DNA from 4 places in the Kitasatospora sp. NPDC054939 genome. Region 4 is predicted to be linked to each of the others. Evidence: riboswitches for the same ligand, from Rfam matches in the RefSeq annotation. Region 4 holds a riboswitch; each other region holds the start of a gene.

Region 1 (2,190 bases), on a different contig from region 4:
CGACCAGCTCGGGCACGTCGGCCGGGGAGAACAGCGACCAGTCCTCGTTGGCGTTGACCCGGCGCATGAACTCGTCCGGGATCCAGTGCGCCAGGTTGAGGTTGTGGGTGCGCCGCGCCTCCTCGCCGGTGTTGTCGCGCAGCTCCAGGAACTCCTCGATGTCCGCGTGCCAGGTCTCCAGGTAGACGCAGGCCGCGCCCTTGCGGCGGCCGCCCTGGTTGACCGCGGCGACCGAGGAGTCGAGGGTGCGCAGGAACGGCACGATGCCGTTCGACTTGCCGTTGGTGCCGCGGATCAGGCTGCCGCGCGAACGGATCCGCGAGTAGGACAGGCCGATGCCGCCGGCGTGCTTGGACAGGCGGGCGATCTGGGCGTAGCGCGAGTAGATCGAGTCCAGGTTGTCCAGCGGGGAGTCGAGCAGGTAGCAGCTCGACATCTGCGGGTGCTTGGTGCCGGAGTTGAAGAGCGTCGGCGAGGACGTCAGGTACTCCAGGCGGCTCATCAGCCGGTACAGCTCCGCGACCTCGGCCACCGACTGCTCGTTGTCGCCGACCGCCAGGCCACAGGCGACACGGAGCAGGAAGTGCTGGGGGGTCTCGACGACCTTGCGGGTGATCGGGTGGCGCAGCAGGTACCGGGACTGCACGGTGCGCAGGCCGAAGTACTCGAAGCGGTCGTCGCCCGCGGGGTCGATCAGCGCGTTCAGGGCGTCGGCGTGCTTGGCGACGAACGCGGCGGTGGAGTCGCCGATCAGGCCCTCGGCGTGGCCGACCTCGATCGAGGCGGCGAACGAGACCGCGCCCTGGCTGTTCGCCTCGTCCACGATCTCCAGCGCCAGCAGGCGGGACGCCAGCTTCGAGTACTGCGGGTCCTCGGCGATCATCGACGCGGCGGCGTCCACGGCCAGGCCGCGCAGCTCGGCGAAGTCCGAGCCGGCGTGCCGGCCGCGCAGGGCGGCGGCGGCGACGTGGCCGGGGTCCACCTGGGGGAGATCGGCGCTGCGGTCGGTCAGCAGCCGCAGGAGCGCGCCACCGGGGTCGGAGACCGTCGGGTCGGCGGGGGCGGAGCTGGAACCCTGGGCGGGCAGGGTGGCTGAGACGGCGGTGGTCAAGGCGCTCTCTCCTGGCGGCGATCGGCGGCGGTGGATCGGGTCGGCCGGGCCGTTCGGGGCAGGGGAGCGCGGCGCGAACGCGTGAGGCGTCGCGCGACGGTGTCCTCCCCGGCCCGCCCGCGAGGCCCGGACGTGTTGCCGTGCAGCAGGGCCTCTGCGGGGAGGCCGTGTGGCACGCCGTCGGCAGGTACTCGGACTCGCGGAGCCCGGTTTCCGGGGTCCGCACACCGCTGCGGGGCAGTCCCGGACTCGCACCGGGTTCCCCTGCTTCGACAGCAGGAGTGAGCATACATCTAGTGGTGTCCGCTCGATGCGGCACCACATGTAGTACGTCGTCCCGTGTCGGCCCGGTGACCGGGGGTACCGGGAAGGGCGCCTCGGAGGCCGTCCGGGAGGGGGCGGGGCGCGGGTGGGGGCGTCACCGGGGCGGGGGTCGGGCGGTCCGGCCACGTCCGGATTTGGGAACGGATTGGCCACCGGCCGGATCCCCCGTCAGGAGCATGCCCTACGATCTCGCCTCATGAGCGAGGGAACGGGCGTGCCGGCCGAGTGGACGCGTCAGCCCGCACAGCCGGGGCAGGGGCAGCAGGTGAACGGTCCGGACCAGGGGGCGCAGGGTCAGGCCACACCGGTGCCGCCCGCACCGGGCGGATTCGGTCCGCCGCCGACGCCGTACGCGCAGTCGGCGCCGGGTCCGGTGCCGGCGCAGCCGCAGCCTCCGCACGTGCCGAGCGTGCCGTCGGTGCCGCCGCCGATGGCCCAGCCGCCGACGGTGCCCCAGCCGCCCGTGCACCCTCAGACCTCTCCGACGGCACCCACGGTGCCGCAGCCGCCGGTCCATGCGCAGACCGCGCCGACCGTGCCGCAGCCCCCCGTGCACGGCCACACCTCGCCGACCGCCCCGACGGTGCCGCAGCCGCCGGTCCACGCGCAGACCGCGCCGACCGTGCCGCAGCCGCCGGTGCACGCGCAGCAGAACTTCCCGCCGCAGGCCGCCCAGACGCTGCCGCTGCGCCCGCAGCCGTCCGAGCCGGACTGGGCCGCCCTCGCGGACCGCAACGAGGCCGACCGCAAGCGCA
Region 2 (2,190 bases), on a different contig from region 4:
CGGACGGCCCCCGCGCTCGGCCGCAGCGCCCGGTACACGCAGCGCAGCAGCGTCGACTTGCCGCTGCCGTTGGGCCCGACCAGGCCGACCACCCGGCCGGCCGGCGCCTTCAGGGTCAGGTCGTGGACCAGGGTCGTCCCGGCGACGCCGACCGACAGGCCCTCGATGTCGACGTCCATCAGCGCCCTCCGAAGCTGTAGCCGCGCCGGCGCATCAGCAGCAGGAAGCACGGCACGCCGAGCACCGCGGTCACCACGCCGACCGGGAGTTCGGCGGGCGCCAGCACCACCCGCGCCACGATGTCCACCCAGACCAGCAGCAGCGCCCCGGCGAGCGGGGCGACCAGCAGCACCCGGCGGTGCCCGGCGCCGACCAGCATCCGGACCGCGTGCGGCACCATCAGCCCGACGAAGCCGATCGCCCCGCTCACCGCGACCACCGTGCCGGTCACCGCGGCCGTCACCAGGAAGAGTTCGCGCCGCAGCCGGTCGGGGTCCACGCCCAGCGAGGCGGCCGTCTCGTCGCCCATGGCCAGCGCGTCCAGCCGGCCGGCCGCGCAGGCCAGGTGGACCAGGCCCGCGGCCACCGTGGCGGCGGCGATCGGCACCGACCCCCAGGTCGCCCCGCCCAGGCTGCCGAGCAGCCACATCATCGCGCTGCGGGCCGCCTCCCCGCGCGCCGCGGCGAACACCATCAGCGCCGTCACCGCCGAGAAGCCGTACGACAGCGCGGTGCCGGTCAGCACCAGCCGCAGCGGCGTCAGCCCGTACGCGGTGCGGGCGACCGCGTACACCAGGGCCATCGCCAGCAGGGCCGAGCCGAACGCGGAGGCCGACAGCGCCCAGACGCCGAGCGAGGCGAAGGCGCCGAGCAGCAGGACGGCATTGGCGCCGACCGCCGCGCCCGAGGAGATGCCCAGCACGAAGGGGTCGGCCAGGGCGTTGCGCACCAGCGCCTGCACCGCCACCCCGGTGGCCGCGAGGCCGGCGCCGACCACGGCGGCCAGCACCGTGCGCGGCAGCCGGATCTCCCAGACGATCGCGTAGGCGGCGGCCTCCTCGGCCTCCAGCCGGCCGCCCGTCAGTCCGGCGCCCAGCAGCCGCAGCACGTGCGACCAGCCGAGTCCGGTGGAGCCCAGGGCGACCCCGCAGACCAGGGAGAGCAGCAGGGCGGCGGCGAGGGCCGCGGCCAGCGGGCCGGCGGGTGTGCGGCGGGCGTCCGGCGGGCCGGCCGCGGCGGTGCGCGCGGGGCGGCTCAGGGTGGTGCTCACGGGGCTGCGCCTTCGCCTCGGGCCGCGGGCAGGCCGGGGCGGCGCACGGGGCCTGACGGGTGCCCGGGCGCCATCCCCTCGCAGTCCACGGCGAGTTGTCGGGAGGTCGGCACCCGGGGGTGGTCGGGCTCGCGCGCCCCGGGGCGCGCTCACCGTTGCGGGTCAGCGCCGGATTCGCACCGGCTTCCCCCTCGGACGCCCTGGCAGCATAACAAGTGCACGGCCCGATGACCCCTTACTGCGGGGCCGCCCGCAGCCGCGACCGCCCCGCCTGCCCGCAGCCGCGACCGCCCCGCAGACGCGACCGCCCCGCCACCGGCGGACCGGGGGCGGGGCGGGAGCGGTGCGACCGGCGGGGATCAGCCCTGCTTGGTCTCCCAGAAGATCCGCTCGACCTCGGCGATCAGGTCGAGCAGGGCCTGGCCGGTGGCCGGGTCCGTGGACGCCTTGGCGGCCGAGGCGGCCTTCAGGGTGTCGTTCACCAGCTGGTGCAGCTGCGGGTACTTCTCGAAGTGCGGGGCCTTGAAGTAGTCGCTCCACAGCACCGAGATGTGGTGCTTGACCGCCTCGGCGCGCTGCTCCTTGATGATGACCGCGCGGGCCCGGAAGTGCGGGTCCTCGTTGGCCTGGTACTTCTCCTGAGTGGCCTTCACGGACTCGGCCTCGATCCGGGCCTGGGCCGGGTCGTACACGCCGCAGGGCAGGTCGCAGTGGGCGTGCGCGGTGGCGCGCGGTGCGAACAGACGAGAGAACATAGGGGGTTCCTTCCTGGATCGTCTTCCCGCGCCAGAGGTTACCGCTCGGGCGGCGGGGTTTCTCGATCCGTCCGCGGACGCGGGGCAAACGGCGGAGCGGCTGCGGTGCCGGCGCCCGTGCGGTGCCCGGGCTGCGGCGGGTGGCGGCCCGTGCGGCAGACTGGG
Region 3 (2,190 bases), on a different contig from region 4:
CCTGCGCCGCCTGCGCCTGCATCGCCTGCGCGCGGCCGATCTCGGCGCCGTCCGCGGTGACGAAGGAGTTCAGCGACATGTTCTGCGCCTTGAAGGGCGCCACCGAGACGCCCTGCCGGGCCAACCAGCGGCAGATGCCCGCGGTGACCACGCTCTTCCCGGCGTCCGAGGTCGTCCCGGCGACCAGCAGCGCCCCGCTCATGCGCTCCCCTTCTTCTTCTTCGTCCTGCCCAGGGCCGTCCGGACCAGTACGTGCCCGACGACCGTCGTACCCAGCGCGAGCAGCCCCACCCGGCGTGACAGCCGGCAGGCCCGCTCGATGTCGTCCACCGCGACCGGACGCAGCTCCGCGCCCAGCACCGGCCGGTGCTCCACCCTTGTGCCGTACGCCAGGGTGCCGCCCAGCCGCACCCCGACCGCCCCGGCGAACGCCGACTCGGCCTGGCCCGCGTTCGGGCTGGGGTGGGCCGAACCGTCACGGCGCCAGACCCGCCAGGCCGTCCGGGGCTCGGGCGCGGCGGCGACCGTCAGCAGGGCGGTCAGCCGGGCGCCCGGCCAGCCCGCCACGTCGTCCAGCCGCGCCGAGGCCCAGCCGAACCGGAGGTGGCGGGGCGAGCGGTGGCCCACCATCGCGTCCAGCGTGTTGACGGCGCGGAAGGCCAACAGCCCCGGGGTGCCCGCGAGCGCGCCCCAGACCAGGGCGTTCACGACGGCGTCGGCGGTGTTCTCGGCGACCGACTCGACCACCGCCCGGGCCACCTGCTGCTCGTCCAGCGCACTCGGATCGCGCCCGCACAGGTGCGGCAGCCGCTCCCGGGCCGCCGCCAGGTCGCCCGCCGCCAGGGACCGGCCGATCGTCCGGGCCTCCCGGGTCAGCGAGGTGCCGCCGAGCACCGTCCAGGTCGCCGCGGCGGCCAGTGCGGCCCGGCCCAGCGGGCGCCGGCCGACCGCGCGTTCGACGGCCACCGCCCCGGCCGCGACGGTGCCCACGCAGAGCGCCGTGTACGCCGCACCGGTCAGTCGGTCGTCGCGCCAGAGCCGCCGTTCCAGCCGGTCGGCCGCACTGCCGAAGACGGCCACCGGGTGGCCGCGGCGCGGGTCGGCGAAGCGGGCGTCGGCGAGGTGGCCCGCGACGGCGCCCAGCGCGAAGGCGGCGGCGCGGGTCAGCGGGCGCACGGCGGCGGGCAACCGGGGGCTCGACGGGGCGGGGCAGCCTGCATCGCGTGCGTGTCCTCACTCAGGGTCCGCGCCCTGGATCGACGTACCGGGGGCGAGAGTCTCCTGGCTCCCGGGTCGGACGCGCATCCGGGCCTTCCAGCGGCTTCTGACGGCGCGCCGTGGCGTGTTCCGGACGTGCTCCCCGGTGACAGTGGCGGGACCGCGCCGGACTCGCACCGGCTTCCTCTGCATGCCTCCGTGATGGCTGAAGGATCCCATCACGGGCCCGAACCGGGAGTCAACCAAGGCCACGGAGGGTTTGGTCACACCCGGTCACGTCCCCGGTGCGCCCCCGGTGCACCGGCCGTGCGCGCGGAGGGCGGGCGTGCGGTGCGCGGCTCCGCAGGCCGACTGCCCCGTAGCTGTCTCCGATCATGGTCCGCGCAGGGGCATGACAGGCTGTGCGATCGTCCAGTGCCCCGCAGGCGGACCCGTCCGCGCTTCGTGCGTTCGGCGGGTGGGGTCCTCCCGGGTAGCCACCTACCGTCGGGGCCATGCGACGCAGACAGCCGGCCGCCCCGCCCCCGGTTCCCTTCTCGCCCGCAGCCGCCCGGGCGCACCGCGCCGGCCTCGGCCTGACCCCCGACCAGGTCGCCGAGGGCATGGCCGCCCACGGCGTCCGGCTGCTGCCCGCGCACGTCCTCGGCTGGGAGAGCGGCGAGCTGCGCCCCACCGAGGAGGAGTTCATCGCCCTCGCCCGCGCCCTGTGGTGCCCGCCCGCCCAGCTGATGGGCGTGCGGCCCGCCTCGCTGCGCGACTTCCGGGTCGCCCGCGAGCTCAGCGCGGAGGGCGCGGCCCGCCGCATCGGCATCCCCGAGCGGGTGTACCGCGAGGCCGAGGCCGGCGGACGCTGGGACGGCGACGAGGAGCAGACCTACGAGCTCGCGCACGTCCTCGGACTGACCCTGCGCGAACTCGTCGCGGTGACCGGCCGCCGCGAGGAGCTGGAGCGGCGGCTGCGGGCCTGCGTGG
Region 4 (2,190 bases):
GGGGGCGCAGGTGCGAGCGCGTCGGCTGTCCGGGCCGAGGGGGTCAGCTGCGCAGGTAGGAGGCGCCGTTGAGGTCGAGGATGGTGCCGGAGGACCATTCGGCGTCGGGGGAGGCGAGCCAGTGTACGGCGGCCGCGATCTCCTCGGGTGAGGCGACCCGGTCGAAGGGGCTCTGGGCGCGGATCGCGGCGCCTTCGGGGCCTTCGAGGCGGGGTGCGACGCGTTCGGTGGCGAAGAAGCCGGGGGCGACGGAGGCGACGGCGATGCCGTGCGGGGCGAGCGAGACGGCGAGGGACTGGCCGAGGGCGTGGACGGCGGCCTTGGTGGCGCCGTACGCGGGGTGGTCGGGTTCGCCGCGGAAGGCGCCGCGCGAGCCGATGTTGACGATCCGCCCGCCGGTGCCCTGGTCGATCATGCGGCGGGCCGCGAGGTGGCTGAGGTTGGCGGTGGCGAGCAGGTTGACCGCCACGTGCTGGTGCCAGGCCGCGACCCACTCCTCGTACGGGGTCTCCGGCAGGGGGTGGCGGGTGTTGACGGCGGCGTTGTTCACCAGGACGTCGAGGCCGCCGAGGGCGTGGGCCGCGGCGTCGGCGACGGCGGCCGCTCCGGCCGGGTCGGCGAGGTCGCCGCCGGTGAGGGCGTGGCCGGTGCCGGGGAGGGAGGCGAGGGTGGCGGCGGCCTCGTCGGGGCGGGAGCCGTAGTGGACGGCGACCCGGTCGCCGTTGGCGGCGAAGGCGCGGGCGACGGCGCGGCCGAGGCCGCGGGAGGCTCCGCTGACGAGGACGCGGCGGCCGGTGGCGGGGAAGGTCATGGGCGGTGGCTTTCGGTCGGCGGCTGTCGGGTTCGGCGCGGCCGGTTGTCCCGGACGTGCCGTCAGGAGTCTTGCGCACGCGGCATGCTCCGGTGGCACCGCCCCGCGTCTCGCTCCGTGGACACTCGCCGGAACGGCGTGTGCCGCCCGCCGGACGCGCTATAGGGTGGCTCCGCAGCTGGTTCGCCCTGTCCGCCAGGCAGGCGCGTCGTAAGAGGGAACCCGGTGACGCCTTTTCAACTGGCCAGTCCGGGACTGCCCCGCAGCGGTGAGCGGGAACGACCGCCGTCATACGCACTGGACCCGGGACGGGTCTGGGAAGCGACGGCCAGTAGGTGTCCGCCCTTCACAGGGCGGGTGTGCCCGCGAGTCCGAAGACCTGCCCGTTGCCCGCACGCGGACGTCCGCGTGCGGTGTCCCGGTGACCTCGTGGGCGGGTCGGCGTACGCACCAGGCGGTTCAGGCACGCGTGTCCGACGCGTCCGCCGCCGGGTCCGTCACCCTTCGCGCGCTCGTTCCGTCTCCGGGGACCTCAGGAGTACGACTCGCGAAGGAGAGTCCCTTGACCGCGAAGTCCGCAGCCGCGGAGACCCGGGCCACCGTGCACGGCTACCCCCGCCAGGGCCGTGACCGGGAACTGAAGAAGGCGATCGAGGGGTACTGGAAGGGCGCCGTCACCGCCGACGCCCTGCAGTCCACCGCCGCAGGACTGCGCCGGGAGAACTGGCGGCAGCTCGCCGAGGCCGGCGTCCACGAGGTCCCCACCGGGGACTTCTCGCTCTACGACCACGTGCTGGACGCCACCGTCGCCGTCGGCGCGATCCCCGCCCGCCACCGGGCCGCGGTGGACGCCGACCCGCTGGCCGGCTACTTCGCCATGGCCCGCGGCACCCAGGAGGTCGCGCCGCTGGAGATGACCAAGTGGTTCGACACCAACTACCACTACCTGGTGCCGGAGTTGGGCCCCGGCACGGCGTTCGCCGCGAACCCGGCCAAGGCGGTCGGCGAGCTCGGGGAGGCCCTGGCGCTCGGCCACACCGCCCGCCCGGTGCTGGTCGGCCCGGTCACCTACCTGCTGCTCGCCAAGCCCGCCCCGGACGCGCCCGCGGACTTCCGGCCGATCACCCTGCTGGACCGACTGCTGCCGGTCTACGCCGAACTCCTCGCCGACCTGCGCGCCGCGGGCGCCGAGTGGGTGCAGCTGGACGAGCCCGCCCTCGTCCAGGACCGCACCCCGGCCGAACTGAACGCCGCCGCCCGCGCCTACCGCGATCTCGGCGGGCTCACCGACCGGCCGAAGCTGCTGGTCGCGAGCTACTTCGACCGGCTCGGCGGGGCGCTGCCCGTCCTCGCCAAGGCGCCGGTCGAGGGCCTCGCGC

The links. Region 4 has a riboswitch for cobalamin ahead of metE (5-methyltetrahydropteroyltriglutamate--homocysteine S-methyltransferase). Riboswitches for the same ligand answer to the same signal wherever they lie in the genome.
Region 1: linked by a shared signal. The riboswitch ahead of ACWGB8_RS15130 (ribonucleoside-diphosphate reductase subunit alpha) and the one ahead of metE (5-methyltetrahydropteroyltriglutamate--homocysteine S-methyltransferase) in region 4 are both predicted to bind cobalamin.
Region 2: linked by a shared signal. The riboswitch ahead of ACWGB8_RS15310 (FecCD family ABC transporter permease) and the one ahead of metE (5-methyltetrahydropteroyltriglutamate--homocysteine S-methyltransferase) in region 4 are both predicted to bind cobalamin.
Region 3: linked by a shared signal. The riboswitch ahead of ACWGB8_RS14805 (cobalamin biosynthesis protein) and the one ahead of metE (5-methyltetrahydropteroyltriglutamate--homocysteine S-methyltransferase) in region 4 are both predicted to bind cobalamin.

The regions. Positions count from the first base shown of each region.
Region 1 is NZ_JBSGXP010000044.1:2,397-4,586, forward strand. It holds gene ACWGB8_RS15130 (ribonucleoside-diphosphate reductase subunit alpha) at 1-1,087, opposite strand, end outside; cobalamin riboswitch at 1,277-1,404, opposite strand; gene ACWGB8_RS15135 (hypothetical protein) at 1,971-2,190, shown strand, end outside.
Region 2 is NZ_JBSGXP010000044.1:42,550-44,739, forward strand. It holds gene ACWGB8_RS15305 (ABC transporter ATP-binding protein) at 1-179, opposite strand, end outside; gene ACWGB8_RS15310 (FecCD family ABC transporter permease) at 179-1,258, opposite strand; cobalamin riboswitch at 1,368-1,502, opposite strand; gene sodN (superoxide dismutase, Ni) at 1,630-2,025, opposite strand.
Region 3 is NZ_JBSGXP010000042.1:27,487-29,676, reverse strand. It holds gene ACWGB8_RS14810 (cobyric acid synthase) at 1-202, opposite strand, end outside; gene ACWGB8_RS14805 (cobalamin biosynthesis protein) at 199-1,176, opposite strand; cobalamin riboswitch at 1,273-1,433, opposite strand; gene ACWGB8_RS14800 (helix-turn-helix domain-containing protein) at 1,713-2,190, shown strand, end outside.
Region 4 is NZ_JBSGXP010000059.1:15,165-17,354, reverse strand. It holds gene ACWGB8_RS18650 (SDR family NAD(P)-dependent oxidoreductase) at 44-811, opposite strand; cobalamin riboswitch at 974-1,212, shown strand; gene metE (5-methyltetrahydropteroyltriglutamate--homocysteine S-methyltransferase) at 1,374-2,190, shown strand, end outside.